DNA from 2 places in the Mesorhizobium australicum WSM2073 genome. Region 1 is predicted to be linked to the other one. Evidence: predicted binding sites of a transcription regulator. Region 1 holds the regulator's gene; the other holds the start of a gene.

Evidence for each region. Region 1 encodes PhoB, which activates phosphate uptake and scavenging genes when phosphate is short. Its sites were predicted from a motif close to TGTCATNNANCTGTCAT; they were not measured.
Region 2: a site for PhoB is predicted at 3,346-3,362, ahead of MESAU_RS03935 (PhoX family protein). Genes of this name have one in related genera too.

The regions. Positions count from the first base shown of each region.
Region 1 is NC_019973.1:1,496,784-1,504,286, reverse strand. Features, by position in the region: gene MESAU_RS07180 (ATP-binding cassette domain-containing protein) at 129-953, opposite strand; gene MESAU_RS07175 (sugar ABC transporter permease) at 964-2,316, opposite strand; gene xylF (D-xylose ABC transporter substrate-binding protein) at 2,554-3,594, opposite strand; gene MESAU_RS07165 (ROK family protein) at 3,858-5,093, shown strand; gene phoB (phosphate regulon transcriptional regulator PhoB) at 5,096-5,785, opposite strand; gene phoU (phosphate signaling complex protein PhoU) at 5,805-6,512, opposite strand; gene pstB (phosphate ABC transporter ATP-binding protein PstB) at 6,538-7,341, opposite strand; gene pstA (phosphate ABC transporter permease PstA) at 7,338-7,503, opposite strand, start outside.
Region 2 is NC_019973.1:842,625-850,127, reverse strand. Features, by position in the region: gene MESAU_RS03955 (hypothetical protein) at 1-311, opposite strand, end outside; gene MESAU_RS03950 (sensor histidine kinase) at 480-1,871, shown strand; gene MESAU_RS03945 (response regulator) at 1,868-2,530, shown strand; gene MESAU_RS31450 (hypothetical protein) at 2,648-3,148, opposite strand; gene MESAU_RS03935 (PhoX family protein) at 3,412-5,415, shown strand; gene MESAU_RS03930 (hypothetical protein) at 5,549-5,773, shown strand; gene MESAU_RS03925 (flavin-containing monooxygenase) at 5,806-6,993, opposite strand; gene MESAU_RS31045 (hypothetical protein) at 7,089-7,277, shown strand; gene MESAU_RS03915 (phosphatidylglycerol lysyltransferase domain-containing protein) at 7,436-7,503, shown strand, end outside.

The DNA.
Region 1 (7,503 bases):
TCCATGAGCAAAACAGGACCTTTTATGGGCAAGTCGCCGGGCCAACACAATGGTCAGGCCACACCATCGTGATCACTGGCATATCACGTGACCGGCAACGGGGCGTGCCCGAAGCGGCCTGACCGGCCTCAGGCGGCGATCTTCAGCGCGCCCGGCCCCGGTATGGCACCTGGAGGACATTTGCCCAGGATGATCATCCCAAGCACCTCGTCCTGCGTGACGTCAGTCGTGCGGGCGGTACCGACCACCTGGCCATTCTTCATCACGCAGACACGGTCGGCCAGCTCGAAGACGTCGTGGATGTCGTGGCTGATCAGGAAGATGCCGATGCCATCGGATTTGAGCTGCCTGACCAACTCGCCGACCTGGGCGGTTTCCTGGGGCCCAAGTGCCGCCGTCGGCTCGTCCATGATCAGGATGCGGGCATTGAACAGGATCGCGCGGGCGATCGCCACCGATTGCCGCTGACCGCCTGACAGCTTGATCACCGGCTCCTTGAAGCGCTGGAAGCGGGGATTGAGCCGCCCCATCACCTTGCGCGCCTCGGCCTCCATGGCGACGTCGTCGAGCGTGCCCCAGGCGGTCATCAGTTCGCGGCCGAGGAACAGGTTGGCGGCGGCATCGACATTGTCGGCCAGCGCCAGCGTCTGGTAGATCGTCTCGATACCGTATTTCTTGGCGTCGCGCGGGTTGGAAATCGCTGCCTCCTCGCCATTGACGAAGATCTGGCCCGCATCGCGCTTGTAGGCGCCGGACAGGATCTTGATCAGCGTCGACTTGCCGGCGCCGTTGTGGCCGAGCAGTGCCACGACCTCGCCGGGGAAAAGATCGATCGAGGCGTCGTCGACGGCGCGGATGCCGCCGAAGGCGATCGAGATGTTGCGCATGTCGACCAGCGGCGTGCCAGTGGGCGCAGTTGTGAGGGCCCTTACGGGAGCGGTTTTGTCAGCCATGGTCGTATCCCTAAACCCGCTTGCGATAGACGGTGTCGAGCCAGACGGCGATGACCAGCACGGCGCCGACGACGATGCTTTGCAACGGCGAATCGACACCGAGCAGCACCATGCCCGACTGCAGCGACTGCATCAGCAATGCACCGAGCATGGCGCCGATGATGGTTCCCGAGCCGCCGGCAAGCGAGGTGCCGCCGATGACGGCCGCGGCAATGACCAGCAGCTCATCCAATGTTCCCAGCACATTGGTGGACGAGTTCTGCCGGGCCGACGAAATGGCGGCGGCGATCGTGGCCAGCACGCCCATGATCATGAACACCTTCATGGTGATCCAGCGCGTGTTGATGCCGGCGAGATTGGCCGCTTCCGGATTGCCGCCGATAGCAAAGACATAACGGCCGAAACGGGTGCGGTTGGTGATGAAGGTCATGACCAGACCGACGGCGACCGCCATCAGCACCGGTATGGCGATGCCGTGGGCGATGAACAGCCCGCCCTCCGGCACGGTGATGTTGTTGGCGGCCGCGTACCGGTTCACGATCCCGATCGGCCATGGATAGGAGTTGGCTAGCCAGACCGCGCCCATGATGACGGCGCAGGTGACGACGCCGAGCAGCGTCTCGGCCCAGATCGGCCGCAGGGGGAAGCGGAAGCGCTTGCGCTGGACCCGCCCGTTGAACAGCGCGAACACGACGGCCAGGCAGGCGACGATGCCGACGACCCAGCTCCAGGTGGCGCCGATCGATCCGGCCGGTCCGCCGCCCATAAGCTGGAACGTGGCGTCGAGCGGTGCCACCGTCTGGCCTGACGTGACCCACCAGGCGGCGCCGCGCCAGACCAGCAGGCCACCCAGCGTGACGATGAAGGCCGGCACTTCGAGATAGGCGATGACGAAGCCCTGGAAGGCGCCGATCAAAAGCCCGAGCGCCAGACCGATGACCAGTGCCAGGACCCAGATCCATGGGTTGCCGAGTTCAAGTCCTACGAACCGAACCAGGAAATGTACCTGCGCAAAGCCCATGACCATGCCGATCAAGCCCTCGGCGGAACCGACGGACAGGTCGATGTTGCGCATGACGATGACCAGCACCATGCCGCAGGCCATGATGGCGACCGCGGACGTCTGCACCGACAGGTTCCACAGATTGCGTGGCGTGAGGAACGTGCGGCTGTCGAAATCGAGCGGATTGACACCAAGACGCAGGCTCGAAATCACATGCAGCGCGACCCAGATCAGCAGCAGCGCGCCGATCATGCCGAGCATGCGGGTATCGATCTCGGTCGCCTTCAGGAAACGCGCGACCGCGCCGAGTTCCGACGCACGCGCCGTATCGGCCTGCGAGGTTGAGGTCGTGTCGGTCATGATGTCCTCCCAGCGGCTTGCCGTCTGACGCGGAGCCGGACCAGAGCCCAGAAGTTAGCCGCCAGCGGCGGAAACACAAATCTTGTCGGGAAAACGCCGCGGCTTGGAAGCAATTCCAGGAAAAGTGCGTAAAGGGTTTTTGTCCGGAATTGCGAAGACAAGGAAATTGGAACGGTCAGTGTTCAGAACACTGACCGTTCCACGCCGCGGCGTTTCCGACTTTTCAGGCGATCAAGCTCAGTTGCAGGCCGCGACGCTGCCCGCGGCAACGCCCGTGCAGACTTCGTCCTTCTTGATCCAGCCGGCGTCGATGACGAGGTTGAGATTGTCCTTGGTGATGGCCACCGGGGTCAGGAACAGCGACTTGACGGTGTTGCCGCCAGGCGTCGTGAAGTCCTTCACGCCGGCGATGTCGGTCATCTTCTTGCCGTCGGCGAGTTGCGAGGCGATCTCGGCGGCGTTCTTGCCGAGTTCGCGCGCGTCCTTCCACACCGACACGGTCTGGGTGCCGAGCGCGATGCGGTTGAGCGCGGCGTGGTCGCCGTCCTGGCCGGAGACCGGCACGGTGCCGGCGAGCCCCTGCGCCGTCAGCGCCGCGACGACGCCGCCGGCGGTGCCGTCATTGGCGGCGACCACGGCGTCGACCTTGTTGTCGTTGGCGGTGAGGAACTGTTCCATGTTCTTCTGGGCGTTGGCGGGCAGCCAGCCGTCCGTATAGGCTTCGCCGACATTCTTGATCTTGCCGCTGTCTATGGCCGCCTTCAGCACTTCCATCGAGCCCGAGAACAGGAAGTCGGCATTCGGATCGGCGCCGGAGCCCTTGATGAAGACGTAATTGCCCTCAGGCTTCACCTTGAACACTTCGCGGGCCTGCATGCGGCCAACTTCCTTGTTGTCGAAGGTCAGGTAGAAGACGTCCTTGTTCTCGATCAGGCGGTCATAGCCGACGACCGGAATGCCCTCGTCGAGCGCCTTCTGTACCGCCGGGCCGATGGCCGACGCGTCCTGCGCCAGGATGATCAGCGAATTGGCACCCTGCGAAATCAGGCTCTCGACATCGGTCAGCTGCTTGCCAGGATTGGACTGCGCATCGGCGGAAATGTACTTGTCGCCCGCGGCCTCGATCGCCTTCTTCATGGCGGCCTCGTCGGTCTTCCAGCGCTCCTCCTGGAAGTTGGACCACGACACGCCGATAACCTTGCCCTTCGCCTGCGCGACCGACGCCAGCGTCAGCGACATGGCGACACCCGCCAGAATGGCGACTGTGAATCTCTTCATGATATCCTCCCTGCGCCGCGTGTGGCGCGACCAAACTGGCCCTAAGGCCGGCACAAAGGCTCTAATTTTTTCGAGCCTCGAAAAAACACTGGTCCATCGCCGGAACACTGTCAACATCGATTCTGACGGATTTTGAGGTGCCGGAAGCCTTTTTTCGAGCCCCGCAATAAATAATGACAGCCCCAGCCGCTTCTGCCAGTATTCGACCCGTTGCCGGAGGTGTTCGAGGGGGCGTCAAGAACCGCGGCGACGGGGAGGAAATCATGTCGGTCGGAATCCGCCACGACGATCTGCGCCGGCGCAACCGCGCAATGGTGATTGGAGCCGTGCGCCGGGGTGGCCAGCCCTCGCGCACCGAGATCGCCGCCACCACCGCCCTGAGCCACTCGACCATATCGGCGATATCAGCCGACCTGATCGGCGAAGGTATCCTGAGCGAAGGCAAGCCGAACGAGGCCGGCTCACTGAAACGCGGCCGGCCGCAGGTGGGCCTTTGTCTCAACCCCGAGGCCGCGGCGGTCATGACCGTGGTGCTGTCGCTGAATTTCCTCTCCGTCGCCGTCATCGACTACGCCGGCCAGGTGATATCGGAGGAGCAACGCCGGCTGGACACGCTGACCATGTCGCGCGAGGCGCTGATCGGCGAATGCGTGGCCATCGTCCGACGCCGCCTCGAGGATCCCGACCTCGATGTCGCCAGCATTGCCCGCATCGCGCTGGCGATCCAGGGCATCACCGACACCGAGGCGCGCGCCATGCTGTGGTCGCCGATCACGCCGCAGACGGACATTGCCTTCGCCGATATACTCGAAGCCGAATTCGGCATCCCCGCCACCATGGAGAACGACTGCAACATGATGGCTGTGGCGCTGCGCTGGCGCGACCCCGAGCGCTACCGCGACGACTTCATCGCCATCCTGCTCTCGCACGGCATCGGCATGGGCCTGGTGCTGAAGGGCGAGCTGTTCACCGGCACCCATTCCTCAGGCGGCGAGTTCGGCCACATGATCCATCGCCCCGGCGGCGCGCTCTGCCGCTGCGGGCGGCGCGGCTGCGTCGAGGCCTATGCCGGCAACTATGCCATCTGGCGTAATGCAGGACAGATGGGTGAGGACGCCAAACCGGTCGACGTCAGCGACGCCGACATGCGCGCATTGGCGGCCACGGCGCGCGAAAGAGACGGACCGGAGCGCGAGGCCTATCGCAAGGCCGGCGAGGCGCTGGGCTATGGCCTTGGCAGCTTGTTCGCGCTGATCGATCCGGCGCCGGTTGCGATGGTCGGCGTCAGCGCCGCCGCCTTCGATCTGATCGAGCCGGCCTTGCGTGAGGCCATCGCCCAGACCGCCGGCGGCCAGCATTCGACGTCGATTTCCTTCGATACAGAGCTGAACGAATTGCCGCTGATCCGCGAGGGCTGCGCCATGCGCGCGCTCACCTTCGTCGACCAGGAGATCTTCGCGCCGGGCGTGCAGGTGAGATCCGGCAAGAACGTGGCCTGATCTCAATCCTCGCGGATTGCGTAGCCCGCGCCACGGATGGTGCGTATCACATCGGGCATGCGGCCATTGTTGACCGCCTTGCGCAGGCGGCCGACATGCACATCCACGGTGCGCTCGTCGATGTAGATCGTCTCGCCCCAGACATTGTCGAGCAACTGGCTGCGCGAGAACACGCGGCCGGGATGGCGCATCATGAATTCGAGCAGCCTGAACTCGGTCGGTCCGAGCCGGATCTCGCTCTTCTTGCGATAGACCCGGTGCGATTCGCGGTCGAGCACGATGTCGCCGACCTTGAGCACGCTGGACAGCACTTCCGGTTTGGCGCGGCGCAGCAGCGCCTTGACCCGGGCCATGAATTCCGGCGTCGAGAACGGCTTGACCAGATAGTCGTCGGCGCCGGTCGAGAGGCCGCGCACGCGATCGCTCTCCTCGCCGCGCGCCGTCAGCATGATGATCGGCAATCGCTCCGTCTCGGGCCGCATGCGCAGGCGCCGACAGAGTTCGATGCCGGAAACCGCCGGCACCATCCAGTCGAGCACCAGCAGGTCGGGCACGTTTTCCTGGAGGCGTATCTCGGCTTCGTCGCCGCGTGTCACCACCTCGACCTGGTAACCCTCGGACTCCAGGTTGTAGCGGAGGAGCACGCCCAGCGGCTCCTCGTCCTCCACCACCATGATGCGTGGCGCGATCATCGATCGATCATCCCTGCCGTCAAGCCGCCGGCACCGACATCGCCGTCTCGTCCTGCTTCGGACGGTTGGCGGGCAGTTGCGTGCCGGTCAGCACATAATACGCATTCTCGGCGATGTTGGTCACGTGGTCGCCAATGCGTTCGAGATTCTTGGCGCAGAACAAAAGATGCGTGCAAGCCGTGATGTTGCGGGGATCCTCCATCATGTAGGTCAGGAGTTCGCGGAAGACCGAAGTGTATTTGACGTCGATGCGTTCGTCGTCATTCCTGAGCTTGGCGAGGGCGGCGGCATCGCCGGCCGCATATTCCTCGACGACGCCCTGCACCTGGATCAGCACCAGCTGCGCCATGGAGTCGATGGAATGCGACAAGTCGCGCGGCGTGGCGGTGAGGCCGACCGAGCCGACGCGCTTGGCGATGTTCTTGGCAAGGTCGCCGATGCGTTCGAGATCGCCCGCCATGCGGATCGAGCCGACGACATGACGCAGATCGTCGGCCATCGGCTGGCGCTTGGCGATCAGGGTAATGGCGCGATCATCGAGTTCGCGCTGGCGCGCGTCCATGATGGCGTCGTCGGAGACGACGCGCTGTGCCAGCGCGTTGTCGGAATTCAGCAGCGCCTTGGTGGCGCCGCCGACCATCGTGCCGGCGAGATCGCCCATGTCGCTGATCAGCCTGCTGATCTGCCCGAGATCCTCGTCGAAGGCTGCGACTGTGTGTTCGGCCATGATCCTGGTCCTCGTATGCGTGAGATCAGCCGAAGCGGCCGGTGATATAGTCCTGCGTGCGCTTCTCGCGAGGCGACGTGAAGATCTTCTCGGTCTTGTCGAATTCGACCAGCTCGCCCAGATACATGAAAGCCGTCTGCTTCGAGACGCGCGCGGCCTGCTGCATGTTGTGGGTGACGATGACGATCGTGTAGTCGGCCTGCAACTCGTCGATCAATTCCTCGATCTTGGCGGTCGACAATGGGTCGAGCGCCGAGGCCGGCTCGTCGAGCAGGATGACCTCCGGCTTGACCGCCACGGTGCGGGCGATGCAAAGCCGCTGCTGCTGGCCGCCCGACAGGCTGAGGCCGCTGGCGTTGAGCTTGTCCTTGACCTCGTTCCACAGCGCGGCGCGTTTCAACGCCTGCTCGACACGGCCGTCCATCTCGGCCTTGCCGATCTTCTCATAGAGCCTGACGCCGAAGGCGATATTCTCATAGATCGACATCGGGAACGGCGTCGGCTTCTGGAACACCATGCCGATCTTGGTGCGCAACAGGTTGAGGTCCTGCGAGCGGTCGAGAACGTTCTGGCCGTCGAGCAGCACCTGACCCTCGGCGGTCTGCTTGGGGTAGAGCTCGTAGATGCGGTTGAAGACGCGCAGCAGCGTCGACTTTCCGCAACCCGACGGTCCGATGAAGGCCGTCACGCTGCGCTCGGGCAGCGACAAGGTGATGTCCTTCAGCGCCTTCGACTGGCCGTAGTAGAAATTGAGGTTCTTGACCTCGATCTTCGCCTTGGCGGCTGCCTCGGCGGCAATCGTCATGTCTGGAGACAACATCTGGCTCATTTGTCCTCTCTGCGTCCGGTCAGGCTGCGCGCAAAGATGCTGAGCGCGAGAACCGTCAATGTGATTATGAGTGCGCCGGTCCACGCCAGTTGCTGCCACTCCTCGTAAGGGCTGAGAGCGAACTGGAAGATGGTCACCGGCAGGCTGGCCATCGGCGCATTG
Region 2 (7,503 bases), 650 kb from region 1:
GTGATCAGCGCCACGGCCGCGATTGCCAGCGCGATGCCGGCCGCCTGCAACGCGTTGACGCGCTCGCCGAAGAACACCAGCGCAACGACATTGACCGAAACCAGCTGGATCACCGCCGAGAGGCTGAACGATACCGACATGCCGAACTCGCGGATAAGCCGCAGCATGATCAGATTGCCCAGCGAATAGAGCGCCAGCGTCAGCAGGATCTTGCCCAGGCTGGGCGCCAGCCCCCATTGCTTGGCGGCGGTCGCCGCCAGCAGGAAGATCACCGTCGAAAAGCCGAGCTGCAGAAGTCCCGAAAAACTCAACGTCCCGTCCCCCTCGAAGCGCCTCTTGCCTGATATCGCCGACCTTGTTTCCGAAGCGTGCCGGAACGTCAAGCGACGTCGTTCAAAGGAGGGTCTTGGCAACGGCGAGACTGAAGCTCAATGTGCCGGAATCGCCCAGCCTGTCGATAGAAGGGCGGTCAGGGGTTCATGACTCGTATTTTTCAGAACTTGGCGCGGCGCTGGAGCGAGCTTTCCCTTGCCCTGCAATTCGTCGTTGCCGGCGGTTTTGGGCTGCTGGTCGTCATGGTGATCGTCGGGACCTGGGTGACGACGCAGATCCGGGACGGCGTCACTCGCAATTCGGCCGCCACGACGGCGCTCTATGTCGACAGCGTGATTGCGCCGCTGCTGCCCGACCTGCGCAAGAGCGAGGAGCTCAGCGCATCCGTCAAGCAGGCGCTGGACGAGACGCTCGGCCAGGGCGCGCTCGGCAAACGCCTGGCATCCTTCAGGCTCTGGCGCCGCGACGGCACGATCCTCTATGCAAAGGACTCGGCTTTGACGGGTCGCCGCTTCGGCCTGAACGACAATCTGCGTTCTGCCTTCCAGGGCAGCGTCGTTGCCCAGTTCGATACGTTCGACGAGAACGAAGACAAGGAGCGGGCCGCGGGTGTGCCGTTGCTCGAGATCTACAATCCAGTGCGCGAGCCCTGGTCCGGCGAAGTGGTCGCCGTCACGGAGTTTTACGAGGTCGCCAGCGATTTCAAGGCTACCCTGGCTTCCGCCCTGCTGTCGAGCTGGCTGGTCGTGGCCGGGACCACCTTGACGGCATTCCTGCTTCTGTCGGGCATCGTCCTGCGCGGCAGCCGCATCATCGACGACCAGCGCGGGGCGCTGCGCCGCCAGGTGTCCGAGCTGCAGGGCCTGGTGACACAGAACAGCGCCTTGCGGCATCGTGTGCAGCGGGCGTCCCGCCGCGCCACCGCGCTCAACGAAAGATATCTGCGCCGGATCGGCGCCGACCTGCATGACGGCCCTGCCCAGCTCGTGGCGCTGGCCGCGCTGCGCATGGACAGTCCGGTGTTTACCGGCGACGGGCATGGCAGCGAAGGCCGCTCGACCGAAATCGCCATGATCCGCAAGACACTGGAGGATGCGATGCGCGAGATACGCGGCATCTGCACCGGCCTGGTCCTGCCGCAGATAGAAACGGCGGCGGCGGCGGACGTGCTGCGGCTGGCCGTCGAAGAACACGAGCGCCGGACGGGCACATCGGTGACGCTTACGATGCCGAGACATTTGCCGGAGCCCGGCGCTTCTGAGAAGATCAGCATCTATCGCTTCGTGCAGGAGGGGCTGAACAATGCCTACCGCCACGGACGGGGCAAGGATCAGGCGGTGCGTGCAGGCATGAAAAATGGTAGGCTTTTCGTTGAAGTATCGGACGGCGGACCGGGCTTCGATCCGGCGCGGGCCGAGGGGTTGGGCCTTGCCGGCCTCAGGGAGCGGGTTGAAAGCATTGGCGGCCAATTCGAAACACTCACAGGGCCGAAAGGCACGAAGCTGGTGATCCGTCTTTCGGTCGAGGAGCAAGCATGATCGGCGCCATCCGCATTGCCATTGTCGACGATCATCCGCTGTTCCGCGAAGGCGTGACGCGTAGCCTGTCGGAGATCGGCGGCTTCGAGATGGTCGGCGAAGGTGCGACCGCGCAGGACGCGGAGCGCATCGCCTCGACCATGCAGCCCGACATCTTGCTCATCGACATTTCAATGCCGGGCGGCGGCCTGGCCGCGGTTGCCAGCATCCTTGCCGACCATCCCGCCCAGAAGATCGTCATGCTGACCGTTTCAGAGGCGAATGCCGATGTGACCAAGGCCTTGAACGCCGGGGTGCTCGGCTATGTCCTCAAAGGCGTCGGATCGCGTGCGCTTGCCGATATCCTGCGCAACGTGGCGGCCGGCGAAAGCTATCTTTCGCCGATGCTGTCGGCCCGGCTGCTTTCCGACGTGCAGTCCTTGCAGCCCGCCAACGGCGTGGCGGACCGGCTGCGGCAACTCACCGGCCGGCAGACCGAAATCCTGCGGCTGGTGGCGGAGGGACTGAGCAACAAGGAAGTCGCCTTACGCCTGGAGCTGCAGGAGAAGACCGTCAAGCACCACATGACGGGGGTGCTGTCGAAACTCAACGTGCGAAATCGTACTGAAGCGGCCCTCATCATGCGCGAGTTTCGCGACCGCGACAGGGACCGTTCGTAGCCATCGTGGAACGCCGCGAAACGAGGTCACCTCCGCCGGGGGGCGGCGGAGGTGACGTGTGAAACTGGTCGTTGCCTGTTGACCAGCTTCACAAGGCGAAATTCATAGGGCCGAAATTCAAAGCGCCTTGAGACGGCTGGCGTCGGCCGGTGTGGCACGGCGATCGATGATCGTGCGGCCGAGCTTATCCTTCATGCTGAAACGCCCGTTCTCGATTTTTTCCGTCAAGCCATCCGGGTGCTGAACTGTAATCTTGTTCCCATCCACGTCGACCGTGTCGCCGGTCGTGGCGTTGACATGGCTTGTGCTCTGGTTGCCCTGGCCCTTACCCTTTCCGCTATTCCCGCCGCCGCTGTTACCGCTATTGCCGTTGCCGCTGTTTCCTCCATTGCCGCTGTTGCCGCCACCGCCACCGCTGTTACCGCCACCGCCATTCCCACCGCCACCGCCGTTCCCACCGCCACCGCCGTTGCCACCCTTGTCGGCATGTGCGGTCGCGGCATCGAGTCCAGGCACGAAGCCATGGAAGACGATTCCATAGGGAGCGATGGTCAGCGCCAGGACGGCCGCCGATCTGAGAGCCAGACGGCAACAACGGGCCGTGATCGATCCACGCATACTGATCTCCGTCGATTGAGCCGGCGCGCCCACCCCAACGTTGCAGTGCAACAACATCGCCGAAAGACGTGGTGACCGGAAGCGACCTCCGACCGTTGCGTTTGTCCCCCAGGACCTTTGCAGGCGCAAGCTTGGACCAAAGTCCCAGGCGAGGCGTGAAAAATCGGTCTCGTGAGCGAGCGGCAGCGGAGATACCATGTCACGAAAATGTGATCAGCCGACTGTAAGCCGGAAGCTCCAGGCAAAACCCACCAGAGGTTCCCATGACCGAACATCGCTCCCCCGACGCCCGATTCCGCACCAGCCTGCTCGAGGAAAACGAAGGCCCGGCCAACAATCCCAGCGAGAACCGCACCATGGGCGAGATCATCGCCGCGCGGTTCTCGCGCCGTGGCTTCCTCAAGGGTTCGCTTGCCGTTTCGGCGATCGCCGCCACCGTCAGCCCGCTGGCCATGATCGCCGCCGACGATGCCCGCGCCGCGGAAGGCTCAGCGTTCAAATTCGACGAGCTGGAGGCCGGTATCGACGATAAGCACCACGTCGCGCCGGGCTACGACGCCGACGTTTTGCTGCGCTGGGGCGATCCGCTGTTTGCCGATTCGCCGGAATTCGACCCGACGAAGCAGTCGGCGCAAGCCCAGGCCAAGCAGTTCGGCTACAACAACGACTATGTCGGTTACATCCCGCTCGATGGCTCGGCCGAGCATGGCTTGCTGGTGGTCAACCACGAATACACCAACCCGCATCTGATGTTCCCAGGCATCGTCAAGATTGTCGAGAAGGACGGCAAGAAGTCGGCCGAGGTGGCGCCGCTCTCGAAAGAGCAGGTCGATGTCGAGATGGCCGCCCATGGCGGCACCATCGTCGAGATCCGCAAGGATGGCGGCAAATGGCGGGTAATTCGCGACGGCAAGCTCAACCGCCGCATCACCGCCAACACCGAGATGGCGCTGTCGGGCCCGGTTGCCGGCCATGACCGCGTCAAGACCAATGCCGACCCGTCCGGCGTCAAGGTGTTCGGCACCATCAACAATTGCGCCGGCGGGGTCACGCCCTGGGGCACGTATGTGATGTCCGAGGAGAACATCCATGGCTATTTCTCCGGCGAGCTGCCGGAGGGCCACAAGGAGGCCGCCAACTACAAGCGCCTCGGCATTCCGGAAGGCGCCTATGAATGGGGCGCGCACTATGACCGCTTCAGCCTGGCCAAGGAGCCGAACGAGCCCAACCGCTTCGGCTGGATCGTCGAGGTCGATGTCAACGACCCGGCCTCGGTGCCGCGCAAGCGCACCGCCATGGGCCGCTTCAAGCATGAGGGCGCCGAATCGATCGTCGCCAAGGATGGTCGAGTGGTCTTCTATCTCGGCGACGACGAGCGCTTCGACTATGTCTACAAGTTCGTCACCAAGGGCATGTTCAACGCCGGCGACCGCGCGGCCAACAAGGATCTGCTCGACGACGGCACGCTGCATGTCGCCAAATTCGCGGAGGACGGCTCGTTCGAATGGATGCCGATCGTGTTCGGCCAAGGGCCGCTGACGGCGGAAAACGGTTTTGCCGGCCAGGCCGACGTGCTGATCGAGACACGCCGCGCCGCCGACCTGCTTGGCGCCACCAAGATGGACCGGCCCGAAGACATCCAGCCCAATGCCAGCAACGGCAAGGTCTATGTCATGCTGACCAACAATTCCAAGCGCAAGGCCGATCAGGTCGACGCCGCCAACCCGCGTGCCGAAAACGCCTTCGGCCACATCATCGAAATCGTCGAGGACGAGGGCGATTTCGCCGCCACCAAGGGCAAGTGGGAAGTGCTGCTGAAATGCGGCGACCCATCGGTGGCCGCCGTCGGCGCCACCTTCTCCACCGCGACGACGGCCCATGGCTGGTTCGGCATGCCCGACAATTGCGCGGTCGATTCGGCCGGGCGCCTGTGGGTCGCCACCGATGGCCAGGGCCCGAAGGCCACCGGCCGCACCGACGGCCTGTGGGCGGTGGACACGGAAGGATCGGCGCGGGCGACCTCGAAGCTGTTCTTCCGCGTGCCGATCGGCGCCGAAATGTGCGGCCCGCTGTTTGCGCCGGACGACCAGACCGCCTTTGTCGCCGTCCAGCATCCGGGTGACGGCGGCGAGGATTGGGAAGCGTTCGGCCGGCCCTCCTATTATGAGGACCTGTCGACCCGCTGGCCCGATTTCAGGCCCGACATGCCGGTGCGGCCGGCGGTGGTCGCCATCACCAAACAGGGTGGCGGCAAGATCGCCGTCTGAGGTCGGGCGAGACAAAAATGAGAGGGGCTCCGGCGATCCGGGGCCTCTCTTTTGTGCGATATCATATTCAAGCCTCGGGAAAGATTGGCAATTTACACGTGGCGCCCTAGATCGTGATCAGGAGATCATCGCCATGCCCAAGTCGATCTACGACCGTGGCCTGCTCAAACCTGACGAAGTGGCCACCTTGCAACGTGTCTTCGACGAGGCCTGCCGCCGACGGCAAGCGCATCCCGAATCCGTCGAGGCGCGTGAATTGGCGCTCACCTTGCTGGCCCTCTACAATGCCGGCATGGTCGACGAGGAGATGCTGACCGAGGCTGTCGGTTTCCGGCGGCTGGAGCCGAAATCGGCGTGACGCCGACGGGAAATGTTGTCCTGTGCGGTCGCTCAGCGTGAGGCGCCGGAGGGGCGGGATGAGCCGGCGATCCGCGCAGCTATCGCCTTGGCCAATATGCCGGCATTGGCAAAGCAGCCGCGGATGCTCGGCCGCATGCCGGTGAACCACAGGCCGGGCAGTTTCGGATCGGCCTGGCCGCCGTTGAAGAGCGGAACGCCCTTCTCGTCGAGCACGCCGAGATTGCCGACCATCCGCTCCAGCCCGGTGCGGTAGCCCGTCGCGGCAATGACGATGTCGGGAGCGATCAGGCTGCCATTAGCCAGGATGACGCCGTCGCGGGTGAACTCCCGTACCCCGGGCACCACCACGATCCTGCCCGATTTGATGGCATCGACGGCGCCATCGTCGGCGGCGATCGCGGTATAGTCCGAGGTCAGGCGGCTGGCGCCGCCCGCAGGCGCGGGCGGCACGCCGAATTTGGTGAGATCGCCGAACACCAGGCGCTGCGTCACCGCCATCACCGCATCGGCGACGCGCAGCGGCAGGCGCGCCATGAGCGGCGAGAGGCGGTGCACGGCGATCTTGCCGACGCGCTTGGGCAAAAGGGCGGGGCCGTTGCGGGCCGACAGCCAGACAGCGGCGGTATCGACACCGGCCAGATGATTGAGTGCGTCGAAGCCCGAATTGCCGGCGCCGACAACCAGCACCTTCTTGCCCGCATAGGCCTGGGCATCGCCAAAATCCGCCGAGTGGATGATCCGGCCCGCGAACGCCTGCATGCCCGTCCACTGCGGCGTGAAGGGTTCCCGGTCGCGGCCGGTGGCCACAACGACATGGCGCGCCAGGCGCGAGCCGGCGCTGGTGCGCACGACCCAGTGATCGCCCCTGAATGTGATGGACTCGACGGAAACGCCAAACTCCACCGGCAAACGGTTCGCCTCATGGAAATCGTTCATATGGCGGATGACGACGTCCCGGTGCGGAAAGGCGGGGGTGCCCTTGGGATAGGCAAGGCCGGGCAGTGCCGAGAGATCGCGGTGGGTGTTGAGGTGCAGCTGCTCGTGGCGCCGGCGCCAGGGCTCGGCCAGCCGGCTTTCCTTCTCCAGGATCGCCGTCGCCACGCCGGCCTTCATCAAGGCCCTCGCGACGGCCAGCCCGGCGGCGCCGGCGCCAACGACGATCGCCGGCTCGACCGTCACCGCCTGCTCCACCATCGATCTGCTTGTCGTATCAGCCATTCACTCTCGAACCCCATTCGCCCTCGCGGCAGCCCCTGAAGGCTCGCAGGCCGCTGTAACAGTTTGATCGCGCGCAGGACCCGAACGGCAACTCGATGCCGATTTTCGATGGTCCCGCGCCGAGGCGGCTTCGCGTCTGGAGCATTTCCGCCCGGCCGAAACAGCCGGTCGCGGCACCGCGTCAAAACCACGACATGGAGCGCATTACCCGCTTCCGTCCGAATACATCCAGCCCTATATGGCATATCCGCGGCATCGGCGATAATCAGGTCGCGGCAAAGTGATTGATTCGAGGTCCGGGGGCTGGCGGATCTCGTCACGGACGCGGGCATTCGAAACCGGCAACCCGATTTCGGCTACCTTGCGAAAAATCAAGACGCCATGGCGCGTCTTGCGTGTCGTCGGACACGTCGCGCCATGGACGGCACGCGGAATCTCGACCATGCCCTCCTTGCGGATCTATTTCGACAACCTCCTCGAGGGGGCCTCGCCCAAGGTCGAGCGCCGGGC